2 regions of the Nocardia sp. BMG51109 genome follow, and region 2 is predicted to be linked to the other one. Evidence: riboswitches for the same ligand, from Rfam matches in the RefSeq annotation. Region 2 holds a riboswitch; the other holds the start of a gene.
The links. Region 2 has a riboswitch for S-adenosylmethionine ahead of D892_RS0101360 (amino acid ABC transporter permease). Riboswitches for the same ligand answer to the same signal wherever they lie in the genome.
Positions count from the first base shown of each region.

Region 1: linked by a shared signal. The riboswitch ahead of D892_RS39970 (amino acid ABC transporter permease) and the one ahead of D892_RS0101360 (amino acid ABC transporter permease) in region 2 are both predicted to bind S-adenosylmethionine.

Region 1 covers NZ_JAFQ01000003.1:57-11,045, forward strand. The annotation lists SAM riboswitch class I at 1,506-1,600, shown strand; partial or broken gene D892_RS39970 (amino acid ABC transporter permease) at 1,614-2,569, shown strand; partial or broken gene D892_RS39975 (amino acid ABC transporter ATP-binding protein) at 2,615-3,350, shown strand; gene D892_RS0100190 (ABC transporter substrate-binding protein) at 3,395-4,375, shown strand; gene D892_RS0100195 (LLM class flavin-dependent oxidoreductase) at 4,380-5,459, shown strand; gene D892_RS0100200 (ABC transporter substrate-binding protein) at 5,456-7,060, shown strand; gene D892_RS0100205 (ABC transporter permease) at 7,057-8,151, shown strand; gene D892_RS0100210 (ABC transporter permease) at 8,144-8,983, shown strand; gene D892_RS0100215 (ABC transporter ATP-binding protein) at 9,018-10,652, shown strand; gene D892_RS0100220 (hypothetical protein) at 10,797-10,989, opposite strand, start outside.
Region 2 covers NZ_JAFQ01000004.1:3,758-14,746, forward strand. The annotation lists gene D892_RS0101315 (NADPH-dependent FMN reductase) at 47-631, shown strand; gene D892_RS40110 (SDR family NAD(P)-dependent oxidoreductase) at 830-1,408, shown strand; gene D892_RS48240 (SDR family oxidoreductase) at 1,405-1,632, shown strand; gene hisN (histidinol-phosphatase) at 1,671-2,453, shown strand; gene D892_RS0101335 (trans-aconitate 2-methyltransferase) at 2,609-3,199, opposite strand; partial or broken gene D892_RS0101340 (ABC transporter substrate-binding protein) at 3,482-4,315, opposite strand; gene D892_RS0101345 (LLM class flavin-dependent oxidoreductase) at 4,312-5,391, opposite strand; gene D892_RS0101350 (ABC transporter substrate-binding protein) at 5,396-6,376, opposite strand; gene D892_RS0101355 (amino acid ABC transporter ATP-binding protein) at 6,421-7,203, opposite strand; gene D892_RS0101360 (amino acid ABC transporter permease) at 7,200-8,147, opposite strand; SAM riboswitch class I at 8,160-8,253, opposite strand; gene D892_RS0101365 (cysteine dioxygenase family protein) at 8,516-9,046, shown strand; gene D892_RS0101370 (rhodanese-like domain-containing protein) at 9,060-9,503, shown strand; gene D892_RS0101375 (GNAT family N-acetyltransferase) at 9,626-10,123, opposite strand; gene D892_RS0101380 (O-acetylhomoserine aminocarboxypropyltransferase/cysteine synthase family protein) at 10,440-10,989, shown strand, end outside.

The sequences.
Region 1 (10,989 bases), on a different contig from region 2:
GCGCGTTCGCTTCTACCGGCGCAGCGGATACCACCGCATCCCGATCTTCCCGCCGTACGAGGTGCTGCCACTGTCCCACTGCTTCGCCAAGGACCTGGCCCGACCGGAGTAGCCCGACCGGAGTAGGCGGGACGTACTCGAGTGTCGGCGTGCTCGAACCTCGCGGGTGTGCCCGAATCTTGCGGGTGTGCTCGAGTCTCGCGGGTGTTCGGTCGATGCGCTGCGGGCTCGAATTCTACTGCTGCACCGGGTGTTCCGTGGGATCGCGGCCGTCGGCATCGCTCCCGCCGTCGACCGGAAGACCCGCCGCCTTCCAGGCCCGGAACCCGCCGGCCAGGTCGGTGGCCCGCGCCAGCCCGAGCTGCCGCCACCGTGGCGGCGGCGAGGCTGGAGGCGTAGCCCTCGTTGCACACGATCACCACGGCGGTGTCGCCGGTCAGGCCCGGCAGCCGATGGTCGCCCGCGGGGTCGAGCCGCCACTCCAGCACGATGCGTTCGATCGCCAGCGCGCCCGGAATCGTCCCCTCCGCCTTGCGGTTCGATTCCGGCCGGATATCGGACCACCAGTGCGCCGGACGCCTGCGACTCGGCCGCCTGTCGCGGGTCGAGGCGGTCCAGACCGGCTCGGGCGCGCCCGAGCAGCTGCTCGACGTTCAGTACCGGTTCGTCGTTCGTGCTCATATGCCCTCGAAACTCATATGCCCTCGAAATCGTCGAGCGAGTGGTATTCCCGCACGGGCTGCAACGGTGGTGAGTAGGCGTGCACCGAGGCGGCCGGGCGGGTGGTGGCTGGGGTTGCGCACCCAGTGTGCCCGTTGCGGGCCGAAGGCGACGGGTTTCACCGGCGCGCCACCGTGCGTCGCGGACCGCGTTACCGGGATGGCGATACTGCTCGTCGAGTTGGCCGACGGTCACGGTGAACGCCCCCGACGCGCCGCCGTGGTCGTGCGGTTCGGTGCCCTGGCCCGGTCCCCACGACAGGCAGCCACAATTCGACCACCCATGGTGAGACCCCAGGCCGGCTCCACCACCGCTGCCCGGTGCCGGAAATCGGACGAATGTCCAGCAGGGGAGTGGGCCAGTTGATCGGCCACCGCCGCGGTCAGCTCGGCGCAGCTCGGCCGGTGACCAGAGCGTGCGCTCCGGGTGGATTGAGCTCGTGCAGCAGGCGGAACGTCCACGTCCGGGTGGATGTCCTTGGCGTGCTTGAGATTCACCGGCAGTGATGACGTGGTCAAAGGGCTCCTCGACGACGTTGACGGACAGGGACGACGGTGACGGACAGGGACGACGTTGACGGGACGGGACGACGTTGACGGACAGGAGTGCGGGGCCGGGTGGCGTCCCGTCGCACGAATTATCCGGCGGCGGCGCGGATCTGCCACCGCGTCACGATCAGCGCGAGCAAAACCCTCCGTCGGCGCGAAAACCGGCCCCGGCAAGAATTGGATTCAGCGCGATCGAGAATGCAGACGCCGGGGCGAGCGCGGTTTAGCGTCATGTTCCGGCCATCCAGAGCGACCGAGAGACCCGGCTCGACGACGTCGCAGCAACCCCCCGGCTCTCGGGTGTGGGTGCTACCGCCGGGGACCGATGGAGGGATCGATCGACGTATGAGCACCGTGGCAGCACCGGCGCCGAGCGGGCATCGGACGCGGCAGGGGAGGGACGTCCTGCCGGTAGCACGCACCTGGCATCCGTGGCCGCTGGGTGGGTGGCGGCGGTGGCGCTCGTGCTGGTGGCGCAGTTCGTGCACGGCCTGGTCACCAATCCGGGCTGGGACTGGCCGACCTTCGGTGCGTACTTCACCGCGGACTCGGTGCTGCGGGCGCTGCGGCTGACGATCGAGCTGAACCTGCTGGGGCACCCTGCTCGGCCTTCGCGCTCGGCATCGGCCTCGCCATCGGCAGGTTGTCGAACAATCCTGTGCTACAGGTCATTTCGTGGGGTCTACATCTGGGCGTTCAGGTCCATCCCGCTGATCGTGCAGCTGCTGTTTCTGGTTCAATATCGCCTATCTCTACCGCACGCTGAGCCTCGGCGTCCCGTTCGGCCCGGCCGTGTACACCTTCGACGTGAACGGCGTGATCAGCGGATTCACCGCCGCCCGTCATCGGTTTGGCGCTGCATCAGGCGGCGTATTCGGCCGAGATCATCCGGGCGGGGATCATCTCGGTGGATCCGGGGCAGGTGGAGGCGGCCAAATCGCTGGGCCTGCCGTGGCGGCGGCAGTTCTTCACCATCGTCGCCCCGCAGGGCCATGCGCGGCATCCTGCCGAATGCGGTGAACGAGATCATCAGCCTGTTCAAGGGCACCTCGATCGTCTCCGTGATGGCGATCGCCGAGCTGTTCTACCAGGTGCAGGTGATCTTCGGCCGCAACGGCCGGGTGGTGCCGCTGCTCATGGTGGCCACCGTCTGGTACATCGTGCTGACCACGGTCCTGACCGTCGTCCAGTACTACATCGAGCGATATTTCGCGAAAGGCAGTGAGCGCGAACTTCCCCCGACGCCGTGGCAGCGCGTGCGCCGGAAGATCGCCGAGATCACGACACAGGAGCGGCGATGACGACAGGGCGGGGAAACGGCCGAGTACGCGCTCGAATTACGGGGCGTGCGTAAGTCTTTCGGTCACGACGAGGTGCTGCGCGGCGTCGACCTCGCCGTGCGTCCGGGCGAGGTGACCGCCGTGCTCGGGGCCGTCCGGCTCGGGGAAATCCACCCTGCTGCGGGTGATCAACCATCTGGAGAAGGTGGACGCCGGCACCGTGCGGGTGGGCGGCGAGCTCGTCGGCTACCGGCGCAAGGGCGCGAAACTGCACGAGCTGAGCGAGCGGGAGGTCCTGCGGCAGCGGTCGCGGATCGGGTTCGTCTTCCAGGATTTCAATCTGTTCCCGCATCTCACGGTGCTCGCGAATGTCGCCCTCGCACCCGTGGGCGCGCAGGGGCGCGGCCGGAACGAGGTGGAGGGTGAGGCGATCGCCCTGCTGGAACGGGTCGGGCTGGCGGACAAGGCCGAGTCCTATCCGAGGCAGCTGTCCGGCGGTCAGCAGCAGCGGGTGGCGATCGCCCGGGCGCTGGCGCTGCGGCCGCGCGTCGTGCTGTTCGACGAGCCGACCTCGGCGCTGGACCCGGAACTCGTCGGCGAGGTCCTGGACGTGATCCGCACCCTGGCCCACGACGGAGCGACGCTGGTGATCGTCACCCACGAGGTCGGGTTCGCCCGCGAGATCGCCGACACCGTCGTGCTTCTCGACGCCGGGCGGATCGTCGAGCAGGGCCCGCCGATGGAAGTGCTCGACAACCCCGCCCATCCCCGCACGAAAGCCTTTCTGGCCCACGTGCTCTGAGCTTCGTCGAGTACGTACCGATTCCGGATGTAAAGGACACGACCATGTTTCCAGCCCGCCACGGCCGAGGTGTCGCCGCATGGGCCGCAGTACTGACGACCGCGGCACTGCTGGCCGGTGCGTGCGGCAACGGCGAGAACATCGACGAGGTCCGCACGGTGGAGGGACAGACCTTCGACCTGTCTCCGGAACAGTCCGGCAGGGTGCGCGCGGACAAGGTCGATGCCATCGCGGCGCAGGTGCCGCAGGCCATCCGCGACCGCGGCACGCTGGTGGTCACCGGATCCTCCCAGACCGGTCCGCCCTTGCGGTTCTACGCCAGTGACGACCGCACCATCGTCGGCTCGGAGGTCGATTTCGCCTATCTGGTCGCCGACATCCTCGGGCTGAAGCCGGAGGTGACCGCCGCGGACTGGTCGCAGAACTTCGTCCGGATCGATTCGGGCGAGGTGGACGCGTTCATATCCAATGTGACGGTTACCGAGGAACGTAAGGAGAAGTACGACTTCGCCACCTACCGGCTGGACACTATCGCCCTGGAGGTGGCGAAGGACGCCGACTGGGCGATGCCCGACCGGAAGTCGCTGGCGGGCAAGCGAATCGGCGTGGGAGCGGGCACCAACCAGGAACAGCTGCTGGTCGAATGGAACACGCGCAACGTGGCCGAGGGCCTGCCCGCCATCGATATCGCCTACTACCAGCAGCAGACCGACTACTACCTGGCGCTGGCCTCGCGCCGCATCGACGGATTCCTGGGGCCGAACCCGGTGGCCGTCTACCATTCGGCGACCTCCGGCGAAACGAAGATCGCCGCAACGTACTCCGGCGCCGGCGACGCACTCCAGGCCGAGATCGCGGTGCTCACCAAGAAGGACAACGGCCTCAACGGCGCCGTGCACGCGGCCCTGCAGCACGCCCTCGACACCGGTGTCTACCAGAAGGTCCTCGACCGCTGGGGCCTGCGGAGCGAGGCCGTGCAGCAGTCGCGGATCAATCCGGTGGGACTGCCGAGGCGGGCCGGGTGACGCCATGAAATTCCTGCTGCTGACACTGATTACGCATCAACCCGACCCGGTGACGGGCGCCACCGAATCTCCCGCGCAACGGCTGCGCCGGGTGGTCGACAGCGCCCGGCTGGCCGAGGAACTGGGCTACGACGGCTTCGCCGTGGGTGAGCGGCACGAGGATCCGTTCCTGTCCTCCGCGCCGCCGGTGGTGCTCAGCCATATCGCGGCCCTCACCTCGCGTATTGCCCTGTTCACCGGCGTGACCACGCTGAGCCTGCTCGATCCGGTGCGGGCCTTCGAGGACTACTCGACGCTGGACAACCTGTCCGAGGGCAGGCTGGAGCTGATCATCGGTAAGGGCAACGGCGCCGCGCAGGCACGGCTGTTCCACGTGACGGCCGAGGACCAATGGGATCGCAATCGCGAAGGGTACGAGCTGTTCCGGCGGCTGTGGGCGGGCGAGAGCGTGACCTGGTCCGGCCGGTTCCGGCCGCCGCTGTCCGACGCCAAGGCGCTGCCGCGGCCGCTGCAACCGCGACTGCGGATCTGGCACGGCAGTGCCACCAGCCGGGACTCCGTGGAATTGGCCGCGCGGCAGGGTGATCCGGTGTTCTCGGCGAATGTGACCTACCCGGTGGAGCCCTATGCGGAGCTGGTCGCGCACTATCGCGAGCGCTGGGCGGCCCACGGGCACGATCCGGCCGAGGCCCTGGTCGGCGCGGGCACCGCCGGACTCTACGTGGCGCGGGAGTCGCAGGATGCGCTCGCGGCCTACCGCCCGATCTTCGAGGCGCGCCGGGCGGTGTCCCGGAAGTTCGGCACGCCGGCGGTTTTCGAGACGCTGGAAGATTTCGTGGAGCGCAGCTCGGCGCTGGTGGGCAGCCCGCAGCAGGTGCTGGACAAGGTCGGGCTCTACCACGAGGCGCTGGGGCACGAGGTGATCCATATGAGTGCCGACAGCGATGGTCTCACCGAGAAGCAGCATCGCGAAAGCCTCGAGCTGTTCCAGTCCGAGGTGGCGCCGGAGCTGCGCCGCCGCATTCCGAGCAGGCCGATCGGCGCGAACCGCCATACCTCCGATGTCTTGGGAGATCATCGATGAAAGCCCTTGCGGCCCTGATCACTACGCTCGCGGCGACGGTAGCGCTGGCGGGCTGTGGTGTCGACTCCGGTGCCGGTGGCGACGCGGGCCCGCCGCGGCCCGGCGGCACCGTGCACTACGGCCTGTCGCTGGCGCCGACCTGCTCGGATCCGGCCCAGTCCAGTACCAACCAGACCCTGTACGTCACCCGGCAGATCGTCGACTCGCTGACCGACCAGGATCCCGCGACCGGCGAGATCCGGCCCTGGCTGGCCGACCGCTGGGAGGTGAGTCCGGACGCCCGGACGTTCACCTTCCACCTGCATCCGGGAGTCACCTTCAGCGACGGCACCGCCCTCACCGCGACATCGGTGCAGAAGAACTTCGACGCCGTCGTGAACACTCTCACCGGGGCGAAGGCCCCTTTGGCGGCAAGCTATCTGGCCGGGTACACCGGGACCACGGTGCCCGATCCGCTCACCGCCGAGGTGCGGTTCGCCGAGCCCAACGCGCAGTTCCTGCAGGCATCGTCGACGCCGCAGTTGGGCATACTGTCGGAGGCCACCACCGCGAAGCCGGCCGAGCAACGCTGCCTCGGTGACGACATCGGCAGCGGGCCGTTCGTGTACACCGACTACCGGCAGGGCAGTTCTGCGACGCTGGCCAAGCGCGCCGGATACGACTGGGGCTCGGCGGTGTTCGGCCATCGGGGTGAGGCGTACCTGGACGGCATCGAGTTCCGCGTGGTGCCGGAGTCGGGGGTGCGGACCGGCAGCCTCTCGTCCGGGCAGCTCGACGCGATCAGCGACGCACTGCCACAGGATGTTCCGCTGATCGAGGGATCGGGCGGGACGGTGCAGTTCATCGCGAATCCGGGCACTCCGTTCGGGCTGCAGCCCAATGTCACGCGCGGGCCGCTGCGGGATCCCGCGGTGCGGTCGGCGTTGCGGACCGCCCTCGACCGCAGGGAACTGGTGGACACCGTGCTCGGGCCGCAGTTCCTGCCCGCGACCAGCTCGCTGGCGACGAAAACTCCGGACTACGTGGATCTTTCGGCGCTGCTGGGCAACGACCCCGACACCTCGCGCCGCACCCTGGACGCCGCCGGGTGGGTGCCCGGCGGTGACGGGATCCGGGCGAAGGACGGGCAGCGCCTGTCGTTCGAGGTGCTGTTCAGCCATGCCTTCGCCGGAAATCAGGCCATTCTCGAACTGGCCCAGCAGCAACTGCGCAAGGTCGGCGTCGAGATCGAACTGCAGCCCGCCACCGATTCGGAGTACACGGCGCGGCAGAACGCGAAGGACTTCGACGCGATCTACTACAACACCACCCGCGCCGACGGCGACATCCTGCGCACCACCTTCGGTCTCGACGGGCGCAATCTCAATGTGCGCGAGCCGATTCCGGCGCTGGATCAGGCGCTGGACGGCGAGCAGGCGACCACCGACGCCGCCGCGCGCGGGAAACTGATCGGCGACGCGCAGCGGCTGGTGCTCGACAACGGGCTGTGGATACCGACCATCGAGCTGTCGCAGGCGATCGGCGTGTCGGCGGCGGTCTCGGACCTGAAATTCGAGGCGTCGTCCCGGCTGCAGTTCTACGACACCTGGGTACACCGATGACCCGGTACGTGTTCCTGCGGGTGGTACAGGCGGTGTTCGTGCTGTGGGCGGCGTTCACGATCTCGTTCGCGGTGCTGTATCTGCTGCCGTCGGATCCGGTGCAGCTCGCCATCGACGCCAACCCCGGCACGCCCCTGGATCCCGCCGCGATCGCGGAGACGAAGGCGCGGTACGGGCTGGATCGTCCGCTGCTGGAACAGTATTGGACGGCGCTGACGCACGCCGTGCAGGGTGATCTGGGGCGTTCGCTGGCGACCGGGCAGACAGTGACCGGCGCGTTCGGCGAGGCCCTGCCGTCCACGCTGGCTCTCGCCGGTCTGAGCCTGGTGCTGGCGGTCGTATTCGGTGGCGCCCTGGCGGTCGCGGCGGCGTATACGCAGCGTCCGTGGTTGCGTTCGCTGCTCACCTCGGTGCCGCCGGTGGGCGCCGCGATGCCCACGTTCTGGGTGGGACTGCTGCTGTTGCAGTTGTTTTCGTTTCGGCTGCGGCTGGTTCCGGCGTTCGGTGGTGCCGGGCTGAACGGGACGATCCTGCCTGCCGTGACGCTGGCCGTTCCGGTGGGCGCGGTCATCGCGCAGGTGCTCTACAGCGGTCTGTCGGCCACGTGGCGGCAGCCGTTCATCGATGTGGCCTTCGCCAAGGGGGCCTCGCGCTGGTGGGTGCAGCGGCGGCACGTGCTGCGCGCGGCCGTCGGGCCCGCGCTGACCGTGGCCGGGGTGTGGGTCGGCGTCGTGCTGGCCGGCTCCGTGGTGGTCGAGACGGTATTCGCGCGGGCGGGCGTGGGGCGTCTCACCCAGACCGCGGTGCAGGCCCAGGACGTACCGATCGTGCAGGGGGTCGTGGTGTTCACGGCGCTCGCCTTCGTGCTGGTGAACCTGGTGGTGGACTTGATGTATCCGCTGCTGGATCCGCGGGTCGCCGCGACTGCCGGAGTTGGTTCGGCGAAGGCGCGTCCGTCGTTCCGGCGGGCGTTCGGCCGGAATCCCCGGACGGTGCCGGAGAAGGAGCCGAGGGAGGACGGATTGATGTCTGGGTCGTGCACGCGGTGGCGAGCCGCGGTAGGTCGGCGGGGAGGGCGCGCTGATGACTGACGTCTCCATTGTGCGGGGGTCGGTTGCGCGGCCGCGGTGGCGGACGTCCGTCGGCGTGGTGCTGTCGGGGCTGGTGATCGTCGTGGTGCTCGGCTGGGCGGTGGTGCCGTCCGTATTCGCCGGGGGCGACCCGCTCGTGGGTGTGCCGGCCGAGAAGCTGCGCGGGCCCAGCCTCGAACACTGGTTCGGTACCGACAACCTGGGCCGTGACCTTTATACGAGGGTGGTGCACGCGTCCGGATTATCCTTGACCGCAACGGTTTTCGCGGTTGTGATCGGACTGGTCGCCGGTTCGGTGATCGGGCTGGTGGCGGGCGCGGCCGGTGGCGTGGTCGACGCCGCGGTCATGCGCGTGATCGATGTGCTGCTGTCGGTTCCGGAGCTGCTGCTGGCGCTGGCCCTGATCACGGTGCTGGGGTTCGGTACCGGCAAGGTGGCCGTCGCCGTGGGGCTGGCGCTGGTGGCCCGCTTCGCGCGGGTGATGCGCGCGGAGGTGTTGCGGGTGCGGCGCACGGCGTATGTCGAGGCCGCCTTCGCCAGTGGGGTGCGCTGGTACACGGTGCTGACCCGGCACGTGCTGCGCAATGCGTACGGGCCGGTGGCGGCGCTGGCGGCGGTCGAGTTCGGGGTGGCGGTGCTGGCGATCGCGTCGCTGAGCTTCCTCGGTTACGGTGCGAAACCCCCTGTCCCGGAGTGGGGTTCGTTGATCTCGGAGGGACGCAACTACCTGGCCACGGCCTGGTGGATGACGACCCTGCCCGGCCTGGTGATCATCGCGGTCGTGCTGGCCGCCCAGCGTTTCGGCCGCGCCTTCGGACAGGAGCGAATGTGAGGGCCGCCGAAGTTCTACGCGGGAGGTGCTTGCGGTGAGCGGGTCGCAGACCGATCGGGAAGCATTGCTGCACATAGCAGGACTGCGCGTCGAATACGGCACGGGCGCGGCGCGTGTCACGGCGGTGGACGATGCCACGCTGACCATCCGTCCCGGTGAGACGGTCGCGCTGGTGGGGGAGTCCGGATCCGGGAAGTCGACGCTCGCCCACGCGGTGATCGGGCTGCTCGGTGCGGGAGGAGAGGTGACGGCGGGCCGGATCGAGTTCGCGGGCCGGCGGCTGGACCGGGCTTCGCAGCGAATCCTGCAGGGGCTGCGGGGAACTCGGATCGGCCTGGTCCCGCAGGACCCCGCCGCCTCGCTGAATCCCGTGCTGCGCATCGGCGATCAGGTCGCCGAGGTACTGCGCATTCACGGCCGGGCGGACCGCCGCACGGCCTCCGTCGAGGCGGTGCGGCTGCTGACGGAGGCCGGGCTGGACCGTCCGGAACTGCGGGCGCGCCAGTATCCCCAGGATCTTTCGGGCGGCCAGCGTCAGCGGGTGCTCATCGCGATCGCGCTGGCGTGCACCCCGGACCTCGTGATCGCCGACGAGCCCACCAGCGCACTCGATGTGACCGTGCAGCGCCACATCCTCGACCACCTGGCCGGGCGCACGGCCGAAACCGGCACCGCGACACTGCTGATCACACACGATCTCGGGGTGGCCGCCGATCGGGCCGACCGCATCGCGGTGATGCGGCGCGGGCTGATCATCGAAACCGGCACTACCGCAGAGGTGCTCGGCAACCCTCGGCACGAATACACCGGGCAGTTGCTGGCCGCCGCTCCGAGTATGGACACCGCGCTGCGGGAGCCCCGCGCCCGCGCGCGGAAACCGCTGGTGGAGGTGAGCGGGCTGCGCAAGTCCTTCCGGATCGCCCGCGGCATCACCCTCGCTGCCGTGGACGACGTCTCGCTGTCCGTCGACCGGGGCGAAACCCTGGCCCTGGTAGGCGAATCGGGATCGGGCAAGTCGACCACCGCCCGCATGATCGCCCGGCTGACCGAACCCGACAGCGGTTCGGTGCATTTCGACGGCCGCGACATCACGCGCCTGCGCGGCGGGTCGCTGCGGCGGCTACGACGACACATCCAGATCGTCTACCAGAACCCGTACACCTCATTGAATCCCGCGTTGACGGTGGCGAACATCGTGTCGGAACCCTTGCGGGCGTTCGGTGCCGGTGATCGGCACGAACGCCGCCGTCTGGTCGGCGAGCTGCTCGACCAGGTCGCGCTCCCGGCCGACAGCGCCGGCCGCCGCCCGGCCCAGCTCTCCGGCGGCCAGCGCCAACGGGTGGCCATCGCCCGCGCCCTGGCGCTGCACCCGGACCTCCTGGTCCTGGACGAACCGGTCTCCGCTCTGGACGTCTCCGTCCAGAGCCAGATCCTGGACCTGCTCGAACGCCTCCGGGACGATCTGGGCCTCAGCTATCTGTTCATCTCCCACGACCTGGCCGTGGTCCGCCGGATCAGCGACCGCGTGGCGGTGATGCGCGATGGTGCCATCCTCGAAACCGGCACCGTCGCAGATATTTTCGATACACCGGAGCACGGCTACACGAAGGAACTACTGGCGGCGATCCCCGGCGCCGTCGACCGTGCGCCGATGGAGAGCACGGCCTGAGCGGCACACGACCCGCCGGTCCTCGGGGAGTTCCCCGATCGGGCAGTCGTCGAACCGAGGCGCGATGTCGAGGTTGCCCATGAGGGGCCACCGGCAGGCTCACACCTCTCGGTCCGAGCCGGCCGAAGTGCTACCGCGCCCGTCTCAGCACACCTGATTCGACAGGTTGCGCAGCGCGACAGCCAGCGGGGCCTGCGACAGACCGTACGGGTCGATGCCGAGCTTCTGCTGCGCGTACCAGATCGGTCCACCGAGGAGGGAACACTGCGGGCTCGGGTTCGGCGCCGGCGGCGGCGGGGAGGCCTGCGCGAACCCTGCACCGCCGAGCAGAAGGCCG
Region 2 (10,989 bases):
GAGTCGTAGCAAGCGATACGACAAACCGCATCCGAAGGAGCCATGAATGACCAGCACCCCGCGTCTCGCCGTGCTCATCGCCAGCGTCCGGAACGGACGGTTCGGTCCGGTGGTGGCGAACTGGTTCGCCGAACAGGCCCGCAAGCACGGCGAATTCGACGTCGACGTGATCGACCTCGCCGAGGCGGACCTGCCGCTCGCGCTGCCGGCCACCTCGCCGAGGATCGAGCCGAATCCGACGCGACCGGCGGGCATGTCCGCCCTCACCCGCGGTCTCGAGCAGGCCGACGCGATCGTCGTCGTGACCCCCGACATCAATCGCAGCTACCCGGCGTCGCTGAAGTCCGCCATCGACTGGCATTTCACTCAGTGGGACCGCAAGACGATCGGTTTCGTCGGCTACAGCGGCATGAGCGGCGGTCTGTTCGCGATCGACCACCTCCGTGAGGTGTTCAACGAACTGAACGCGCACACGGTCCGCGAATACGTGTCCTTCCCCCGCTACTACCTGCTGTTCGACGCCGACGGCAAGCTCGCCGAACCGGCCGAACCGGAGGAGGCCGCCGCCGCGATGCTCGACCAGTTGCACTGGTGGGCAAGCGCATTGGCCGCGGCCCGGGTAGCCGACTGAGGAGTGGCCGGCATCCGTGCACGCCGCACCCCACAGGAGCGGTACACGGCCGTCACGATTACCGGCCGGATCGGATTCGGCAACGCGCTCGGCGGCCGGTGACCGCTCCGTCGGGCACGACAACCGCCGACGAACGCGCCGTCGCCGGTTGCGGTTTCGCGTGATGAGATGACAGTTCGCCGTCGACGAGGAGGCCGAATGAACACCATCGCAGTGACCGGGAGCGCATCGGGGATCGGTGCGGCCGTGGCCGCGCAGCTCGAGCAGGACGGACATCGAGTGATCGGCGTGGACCTGCACGATGCCGAGGTAACCGCCGACCTGGGCACCGCCGCGGGCCGGGCGCACGCCGTCACCGCGATCACCCGGCTCGCCGAGGGGCGGCTGGACGGTTTCCTGCCGTTCGCCGGTGTCGCGCCCACGGCCGGCCGCGCCGCCGGGCTGCTGGTGTCGGTCAACTACTTCGGGGCGATCGAGCTGTTGGAGGACCTGCGCCCGCTGCTGCGCGCGGCCGACGCCGCCTCGGTCGTGCTGGTGTCGTCGAATTCCACCACCACCCAACCGAATTGGCCGGTGGAGCTGGCCGACGCGTGCCTGGCCGGCGACGAGGAGCGCGCCCGCGGCCTGGCCGAATCGCTCGGCGATCTGGCCGCGCTGCACACCTACCCGGCCACCAAGGCGGCCCTGGCCTGGTACGCGCGCACCAAGTCGGCCGAGTACATCAAGGAGGGCATCCGGCTCAACGCCATCGCCCGGGCTATATCGACACCCCGATGACGCAGGAGGGCACGGAGAACGAGCTGATCCGCGAGGGGATGAAGGGCTACCTCGCCGCCACGCCGATCGGCCGCGCCGGGCGACCGGAGGAGATCGCGAATCTGGCGGCGTTCCTGGTGTCCGACAAGGCCACGTTCTTCGTCGGCTCGGTGGTGTTCTGCGACGGCGGTATCGACGCCTCCTTCCGGGGCAGGGACTGGCCCGCCGTCTGGCAGGTCGGGTAGGGGGCGGCGGTGCGGCGCGCACCGGTTACCGTTGCGGCGTGACCGACTCCGCGGACCTCGAACTCGCCCTGCGCCTGGCCGACGCGGCCGACGCGATCACCCGCGCCCGGTTCGGGGCGCTGGATCTGAAGGTCGACAGCAAGCCGGATCTGACGCCCGTCTCGGACGCGGATCTGGCGGTGGAGCGGGCGCTGCGCGCGGAACTCGAACGCGAGCGGCCGGGCGATGCGGTGCTGGGCGAGGAGTTCGGCGGCGAGGTCGAGTTCACCGGGCGGCAGTGGGTGCTCGACCCGATCGACGGCACCAAGAACTTCGTGCGCGGGGTTCCGGTCTGGGCGTCGCTCATCGCGCTGCTCGAGGACGGGGTGCCGGTGGTCGGTGCGGTGAGCGCCCCGGCCTTGGCCCGGCGCTGGTGGGCCGCAACGGGTTCCGGCGCGTGGACCCGGTTCGAGCCGGAACCGCCGAAGCCGATCGCGGTCTCGGCGGTCCGCGAGATCGGGGCCGCGAGCTTGGCCATCTCCAGCCTGTCCGGCTGGCGCGATCTCGGCCTGCGCGACCGGCTCATCGACCTCACCGATGAGGTGTGGCGCACCAGGGGGTACGGCGACTTCTTCGGCTACTGCCTGCTCGCCGAGGGTGCGGTCGACATCGCCACCGAACCGGAGGTGTCGCTCTGGGACCTGGCGCCGCTGGACGTTCTGGTGCGCGAGGCGGGCGGGAGGTTCACGGCGCTCGACGGCAGTCCGGGGCCACACGGCGGTAGCGCAGTCGCCACGAATGGATTGCTGCACGACGAGGTTGTGGCGAAGCTGAGTCGCTGAAACCGGTTGCCGCGAGCCGTCTTCGAAGACCGAGCCGGAATTCTCCATACCCGGCATGCCCGACGCGGTCGTGCCGGCACCGTCGGGAGCTCACGCGGCGAGGCGGCATGGGTGTGCGGCGGCCGAAGCAACTCGAGGGCGCCCCATCGACCCGTTCAGTTCGTGAGATCACCGACGAGCACGGCGAGATCCTTGTTTTCCCACACGATTTCGACGGAGAACCCCGCCTCGCACAACCAGCTCACCTGGTCGGCGGCGCTGCTGGGAGTGTCGTAGTCGCCGTCGATCGGCGTCACCGTGTCGGCAGCGTCGTCGGGAACGACCAAGTCTCCCAAGACGAACCGGCCCCCCGGCGTGAGTTCCCGGGCCACCCGGCCGAACAGGTCGGCCTTGCCCGCGCCGTCCAGGTGGTGCACCGCCAGCGCCGAGACGACGAGTTCGAACGGCCCTCCGGGCAACGGGTCCTGTAGTCGGCTCACGCGTAGCTCGGTATCCGCCGGCAGCACCGAGCGGGCATGGTCGAGCATCGGGGCGCTGGCGTCCACACCGACCAATGTCGCCCCCGGATGCGCCTGCAGCACGCCGCGCGCCGTCACCCCTGTACCCGTCCCCAGATCGAGGATCCGCCCGACTCGGCCGACCCCGATCGTCGCATCACAGACGGCCGCCTGTAACCGCACGTACGCCGGAACCTCGGCGGCCATCAGCTCGTCGTAGGTATCGGGATCGAAATGAAACTGACCCATCGTCCGACACTATCGGCAGAGACCCTGCGGGTCGTATCAGCACCGGCCGTGCTCGCGTGGCGCTGTGGCGGAGATCGCCCTGTGTATGCTGCCGCTCGACGCATTTCTTACTCTGGAGTAAGATAGACTTACTCGAAAGTAGGAAGCTGGGACCCCCGATCACCCCCCACCCGAGAAGACTGGTGATTATGAGCACTCGAGACACCGCAACGAAGCGACGTCCGGATTCGGCCGTCGGGCTGAACCCGCAGAAGCGCGACATCATGGGCGCTGCCATGCGGTCCCGCCCGATCCCTCGATCAGCGGAACATCCTGTGGCAGTGCGTCGCTGATCGCGTCGAGCTGCCCGGACGAGAGGCTGCCGGTCCGCACCCCCGACTCCGGCACCACGCGGAACTCGATGCCGTCCAGGTACGCCTCACCCCGATGGCCGAACACCGCCGAGCCCCAGTCGTATCCGGCGCGCTTGGCCAGCGTCGCAGAACTGCCCTGCCGGTAGTCGGTGTACACGAACGGCCCGCTGCCGATGTCGTCACCGAGGCAGCGTTGCTCGGCCGGCTTCGCGGTGGTGGCCTCCGACAGTATGCCCAACTGCGGCGTCGACGATGCCTGCAGGAACTGCGCGTTGGGCTCGGCGAACCGCACCTCGGCGGTGAGCGGATCGGGCACCGTGGTCCCGGTGTACCCGGCCAGATAGCTTGCCGCCAAAGGGGCCTTCGCCCCGGTGAGAGTGTTCACGACGGCGTCGAAGTTCTTCTGCACCGATGTCGCGGTGAGGGCGGTGCCGTCGCTGAAGGTGACTCCCGGATGCAGGTGGAAGGTGAACGTCCGGGCGTCCGGACTCACCTCCCAGCGGTCGGCCAGCCAGGGCCGGATCTCGCCGGTCGCGGGATCCTGGTCGGTCAGCGAGTCGACGATCTGCCGGGTGACGTACAGGGTCTGGTTGGTACTGGACTGGGCCGGATCCGAGCAGGTCGGCGCCAGCGACAGGCCGTAGTGCACGGTGCCGCCGGGCCGCGGCGGGCCCGCGTCGCCACCGGCACCGGAGTCGACACCACAGCCCGCCAGCGCTACCGTCGCCGCGAGCGTAGTGATCAGGGCCGCAAGGGCTTTCATCGATGATCTCCCAAGACATCGGAGGTATGGCGGTTCGCGCCGATCGGCCTGCTCGGAATGCGGCGGCGCAGCTCCGGCGCCACCTCGGACTGGAACAGCTCGAGGCTTTCGCGATGCTGCTTCTCGGTGAGACCATCGCTGTCGGCACTCATATGGATCACCTCGTGCCCCAGCGCCTCGTGGTAGAGCCCGACCTTGTCCAGCACCTGCTGCGGGCTGCCCACCAGCGCCGAGCTGCGCTCCACGAAATCTTCCAGCGTCTCGAAAACCGCCGGCGTGCCGAACTTCCGGGACACCGCCCGGCGCGCCTCGAAGATCGGGCGGTAGGCCGCGAGCGCATCCTGCGACTCCCGCGCCACGTAGAGTCCGGCGGTGCCCGCGCCGACCAGGGCCTCGGCCGGATCGTGCCCGTGGGCCGCCCAGCGCTCGCGATAGTGCGCGACCAGCTCCGCATAGGGCTCCACCGGGTAGGTCACATTCGCCGAGAACACCGGATCACCCTGCCGCGCGGCCAATTCCACGGAGTCCCGGCTGGTGGCACTGCCGTGCCAGATCCGCAGTCGCGGTTGCAGCGGCCGCGGCAGCGCCTTGGCGTCGGACAGCGGCGGCCGGAACCGGCCGGACCAGGTCACGCTCTCGCCCGCCCACAGCCGCCGGAACAGCTCGTACCCTTCGCGATTGCGATCCCATTGGTCCTCGGCCGTCACGTGGAACAGCCGTGCCTGCGCGGCGCCGTTGCCCTTACCGATGATCAGCTCCAGCCTGCCCTCGGACAGGTTGTCCAGCGTCGAGTAGTCCTCGAAGGCCCGCACCGGATCGAGCAGGCTCAGCGTGGTCACGCCGGTGAACAGGGCAATACGCGAGGTGAGGGCCGCGATATGGCTGAGCACCACCGGCGGCGCGGAGGACAGGAACGGATCCTCGTGCCGCTCACCCACGGCGAAGCCGTCGTAGCCCAGTTCCTCGGCCAGCCGGGCGCTGTCGACCACCCGGCGCAGCCGTTGCGCGGGAGATTCGGTGGCGCCCGTCACCGGGTCGGGTTGATGCGTAATCAGTGTCAGCAGCAGGAATTTCATGGCGTCACCCGGCCCGCCTCGGCAGTCCCACCGGATTGATCCGCGACTGCTGCACGGCCTCGCTCCGCAGGCCCCAGCGGTCGAGGACCTTCTGGTAGACACCGGTGTCGAGGGCGTGCTGCAGGGCCGCGTGCACGGCGCCGTTGAGGCCGTTGTCCTTCTTGGTGAGCACCGCGATCTCGGCCTGGAGTGCGTCGCCGGCGCCGGAGTACGTTGCGGCGATCTTCGTTTCGCCGGAGGTCGCCGAATGGTAGACGGCCACCGGGTTCGGCCCCAGGAATCCGTCGATGCGGCGCGAGGCCAGCGCCAGGTAGTAGTCGGTCTGCTGCTGGTAGTAGGCGATATCGATGGCGGGCAGGCCCTCGGCCACGTTGCGCGTGTTCCATTCGACCAGCAGCTGTTCCTGGTTGGTGCCCGCTCCCACGCCGATTCGCTTGCCCGCCAGCGACTTCCGGTCGGGCATCGCCCAGTCGGCGTCCTTCGCCACCTCCAGGGCGATAGTGTCCAGCCGGTAGGTGGCGAAGTCGTACTTCTCCTTACGTTCCTCGGTAACCGTCACATTGGATATGAACGCGTCCACCTCGCCCGAATCGATCCGGACGAAGTTCTGCGACCAGTCCGCGGCGGTCACCTCCGGCTTCAGCCCGAGGATGTCGGCGACCAGATAGGCGAAATCGACCTCCGAGCCGACGATGGTGCGGTCGTCACTGGCGTAGAACCGCAAGGGCGGACCGGTCTGGGAGGATCCGGTGACCACCAGCGTGCCGCGGTCGCGGATGGCCTGCGGCACCTGCGCCGCGATGGCATCGACCTTGTCCGCGCGCACCCTGCCGGACTGTTCCGGAGACAGGTCGAAGGTCTGTCCCTCCACCGTGCGGACCTCGTCGATGTTCTCGCCGTTGCCGCACGCACCGGCCAGCAGTGCCGCGGTCGTCAGTACTGCGGCCCATGCGGCGACACCTCGGCCGTGGCGGGCTGGAAACATGGTCGTGTCCTTTACATCCGGAATCGGTACGTACTCGACGAAGCTCAGAGCACGTGGGCCAGAAAGGCTTTCGTGCGGGGATGGGCGGGGTTGTCGAGCACTTCCATCGGCGGGCCCTGCTCGACGATCCGCCCGGCGTCGAGAAGCACGACGGTGTCGGCGATCTCGCGGGCGAACCCGACCTCGTGGGTGACGATCACCAGCGTCGCTCCGTCGTGGGCCAGGGTGCGGATCACGTCCAGGACCTCGCCGACGAGTTCCGGGTCCAGCGCCGAGGTCGGCTCGTCGAACAGCACGACGCGCGGCCGCAGCGCCAGCGCCCGGGCGATCGCCACCCGCTGCTGCTGACCGCCGGACAGCTGCCTCGGATAGGACTCGGCCTTGTCCGCCAGCCCGACCCGTTCCAGCAGGGCGATCGCCTCACCCTCCACCTCGTTCCGGCCGCGCCCCTGCGCGCCCACGGGTGCGAGGGCGACATTCGCGAGCACCGTGAGATGCGGGAACAGATTGAAATCCTGGAAGACGAACCCGATCCGCGACCGCTGCCGCAGGACCTCCCGCTCGCTCAGCTCGTGCAGTTTCGCGCCCTTGCGCCGGTAGCCGACGAGCTCGCCGCCCACCCGCACGGTGCCGGCGTCCACCTTCTCCAGATGGTTGATCACCCGCAGCAGGGTGGATTTCCCCGAGCCGGACGGCCCGAGCACGGCGGTCACCTCGCCCGGACGCACGGCGAGGTCGACGCCGCGCAGCACCTCGTCGTGACCGAAAGACTTACGCACGCCCCGTAATTCGAGCGCGTACTCGGCCGTTTCCCGCCCTGTCGTCATCGCCGCTCCTGTGTCGTGATCTCGGCGATCTTCCGGCGCACGCGCTGCCACGGCGTCGGGGGAAGTTCGCGCTCACTGCCTTTCGCGAAATATCGCTCGATGTAGTACTGGACGACGGTCAGGACCGTGGTCAGCACGATGTACCAGACGGTGGCCACCATGAGCAGCGGCACCACCCGGCCGTTGCGGCCGAAGATCACCTGCACCTGGTAGAACAGCTCGGCGATCGCCATCACGGAGACGATCGAGGTGCCCTTGAACAGGCTGATGATCTCGTTCACCGCATTCGGCAGGATGCCGCGCATGGCCTGCGGGGCGACGATGGTGAAGAACTGCCGCCGCCACGGCAGGCCCAGCGATTTGGCCGCCTCCACCTGCCCCGGATCCACCGAGATGATCCCCGCCCGGATGATCTCGGCCGAATACGCCGCCTGATGCAGCGCCAAACCGATGACGGCGGCGGTGAATCCGCTGATCACGCCGTTCACGTCGAAGGTGTACACGGCCGGGCCGAACGGGACGCCGAGGCTCAGCGTGCGGTAGAGATAGGCGATATTGAACCAGAACAGCAGCTGCACGATCAGCGGGATGGACCTGAACGCCCAGATGTAGACCCACGAAATGACCTGTAGCACAGGATTGTTCGACAACCTGCCGATGGCGAGGCCGATGCCGAGCGCGAAGCCGAGCAGGGTGCCCCAGCAGGTCAGCTCGATCGTCAGCCGCAGCGCCCGCAGCACCGAGTCCGCGGTGAAGTACGCACCGAAGGTCGGCCAGTCCCAGCCCGGATTGGTGACCAGGCCGTGCACGAACTGCGCCACCAGCACGAGCGCCACCGCCGCCACCACCCAGCGCCACGGATGCCAGGTGCGTGCTACCGGCAGGACGTCCTCCCCTGCCGCGTCCGATGCCCGCTCGGCGCCGGGTGCTGCCACGGTGCTCATACGTCGATCGATCCTCCATCGGTCCCGGCGGTAGCACCCACACCCGAGAGCCGGGGGGTTGCTGCGACGTCGTCGAGCCGGGTCTCTCGGTCGCTCTGGATGGCCGGAACATGACGCTAAACCGCGCTCGCCCCGGCGTCTGCATTCTCGATCGCGCTGAATCCAATTCTTGCCGGGCCGGTTTCGCGCCGACGGAGGGTTTTGCTCGCGCTGATCGTGACCGGTGGCAGATCCGCGCCGCCGCCGGATAATTCGTGCGACGGGACGCACCCGGCCCCGCACTCCTGTCCGTCAACGTCGTCCCGTCCGTCAACGTCGTCCCTGTCCGTCACCGTCGTCCCTGTCCGTCAACGTCGTCGAGGAGCCCTTTGACCACGTCATCACTGCCGGTGAATCTCAAGCACGCCAAGGACATCCACCCGGACGTGGACGTTCCGCTGCTGCACGAGCTCATCCACCCGGAGCGCACGCTCTGGTCACCGGCCGAGCTGCGCGAGCTGACCGCGGCGGTGGCCGATCAACTGGCCACTCCCCTGCTGGACATCGTCCGATTCGGCACCGGGCAGCGGTGGTGGAGCCGGCTGGGTCTCACCATGGGTGTCGAATTGTGGCTGCTGTCGTGGGGACCGGGCCAGGGCACCGAACCGCACGACCACGGCGGCGCGTCGGGGGCGTTCACCGTGACCGTCGGCCAACTCGACGAGCAGTATCGCCATCCCGGTAACGCGGTCCGCGACGCACGGTGGCGCGCCGGTGAAACCGTCGCCTTCGGCCCGCAACGGGCACACTGGGTGCGCAACCCCAGCACCACCCGCCCGGCCGCCTCGGTGCACGCCTACTCACCACCGTTGCAGCCCGTGCGGGAATACCACTCGCTCGACGATTTCGAGGGCATATGAGTTTCGAGGGCATATGAGCACGAACGACGAACCGGTACTGAACGTCGAGCAGCTGCTCGGGCGCGCCCGAGCCGGTCTGGACCGCCTCGACCCGCGACAGGCGGCCGAGTCGCAGGCGTCCGGCGCACTGGTGGTCGATATCCGGCCGGAATCGAACCGCAAGGCGGAGGGGACGATTCCGGGCGCGCTGGCGATCGAACGCATCGTGCTGGAGTGGCGGCTCGACCCCGCGGGCGACCATCGGCTGCCGGGCCTGACCGGCGACACCGCCGTGGTGATCGTGTGCAACGAGGGCTACGCCTCCAGCCTCGCCGCCGCCACGGTGCGGCAGCTCGGGCTGCGGCGGGCCACCGACCTGGCCGGCGGGTTCCGGGCCTGGAAGGCGGCGGGTCTTCCGGTCGACGGCGGGAGCGATGCCGACGGCCGCGATCCCACGGAACACCCGGTGCAGCAGTAGAATTCGAGCCGCAGCGCATCGACCGAACACCCGCGAGACTCGAGCACACCCGCAAGATTCGGGCACACCCGCGAGGTTCGAGCACGCCGACACTCGAGTACGTCCCGCCTACTCCGGTCGGGCTACTCCGGTCGGGCCAGGTCCTTGGCGAAGCAGTGGGACAGTGGCAGCACCTCGTACGGCGGGAAGATCGGGATGCGGTGGTATCCGCTGCGCCGGTAGAAGCGAACCGCGTCCGGCTGAAGGTGCCCGGTCTGCAGGATCACCCGTGCCACACCCTGTGCCCGCGCCGCGTCCTCGACCGCCGCCAGGAGCGCATCCGCCACCCCCGAACCGCGATACCGCGGCCGGACGAACATCCGCTTGACCTCCAGTTCGCCCGCGTTCCAGCGGACCGCGGCATGTCCGGCCGGTCTCGTCGAGTAGGCGACGAAAGTACGCAGCACCGTGTCCGGGTCGACGGCATTCGGATCACCGCGCACCGTCCGTGCGAGGTCCGCGTACCGTGGCCGCACCTCCGCCGCCATCTCATCGCGCAACAGTACGGCGTCCGGGTGGTCCCATGCCACGGACCGCACCGTCAACGGCGGCCGGGCCGACGAGGTCGTCTCAGCGGTCACCGCCAGCACGGTAGCCGTATCGGTCGCTGCGGCAATCAATTTCGATCATGATGTATGAAAGTGCGTTAACGCGCTCCTCGGTTTCCGCGACAATCTCCATACAGACGTTCCACATGCAGGGTTCCGACCCGGGTGGGGAACGGGCAGGGCAGCCTAAGACTCACTGTGCGTGAAACCCTTCCCCTGACGGAACCGAGCAGGGAAAGTAGTGCCGCGCAGGGGAGTTCCGTCATTCCAGGGAGAATTGTGAGCGCCGATGCCAGTTCCCTCCGCAGCACGGTCGTCCGTGCCTAGCCCGGGACCCGAGAACACGCCGGTGTCGTCGCCCGGTGCGGCGAATACGCGGCGAACGGTCGATCGCGAGTACGGTTTCCGCACCCGGGCGATCCATGCGGGCAACATCCCCGACGCCGTGAGCGGCTCCCGCGCGCTGCCGATCTATCAGTCCGCGGCCTTCGTCTTCGACGACACCGCCGACGCGGCCGCGCGTTTCGCACTACAGAAGTACGGCAACGTGTATTCGCGGCTGTCGAATCCGACGGTGGCCAGTTTCGAGGAGCGAATCGCCAGCCTGGAGGGCGCGCTCGGCGCCGTCGCCACCGCGACCGGGATGAGCGCGGAATTCATCACCTTCGCCGCGCTGGCCGGGGCCGGCGACCACATCGTGGCGAGCGCGCAACTCTACGGCGGCACGCTCACCCAGCTGGATATCACGCTGCGCCGGTTCGGCATCGAGACCACGTTCGTCACCTCCGCCGATCCCGCCGCCTACGCCGAGGCCATCACCGACCGCACGAAGCTGGTGTTCGCCGAGACCATCGCCAACCCCTCCGGGCAGATCGCCGACATCGAGGGCCTGGCCGACG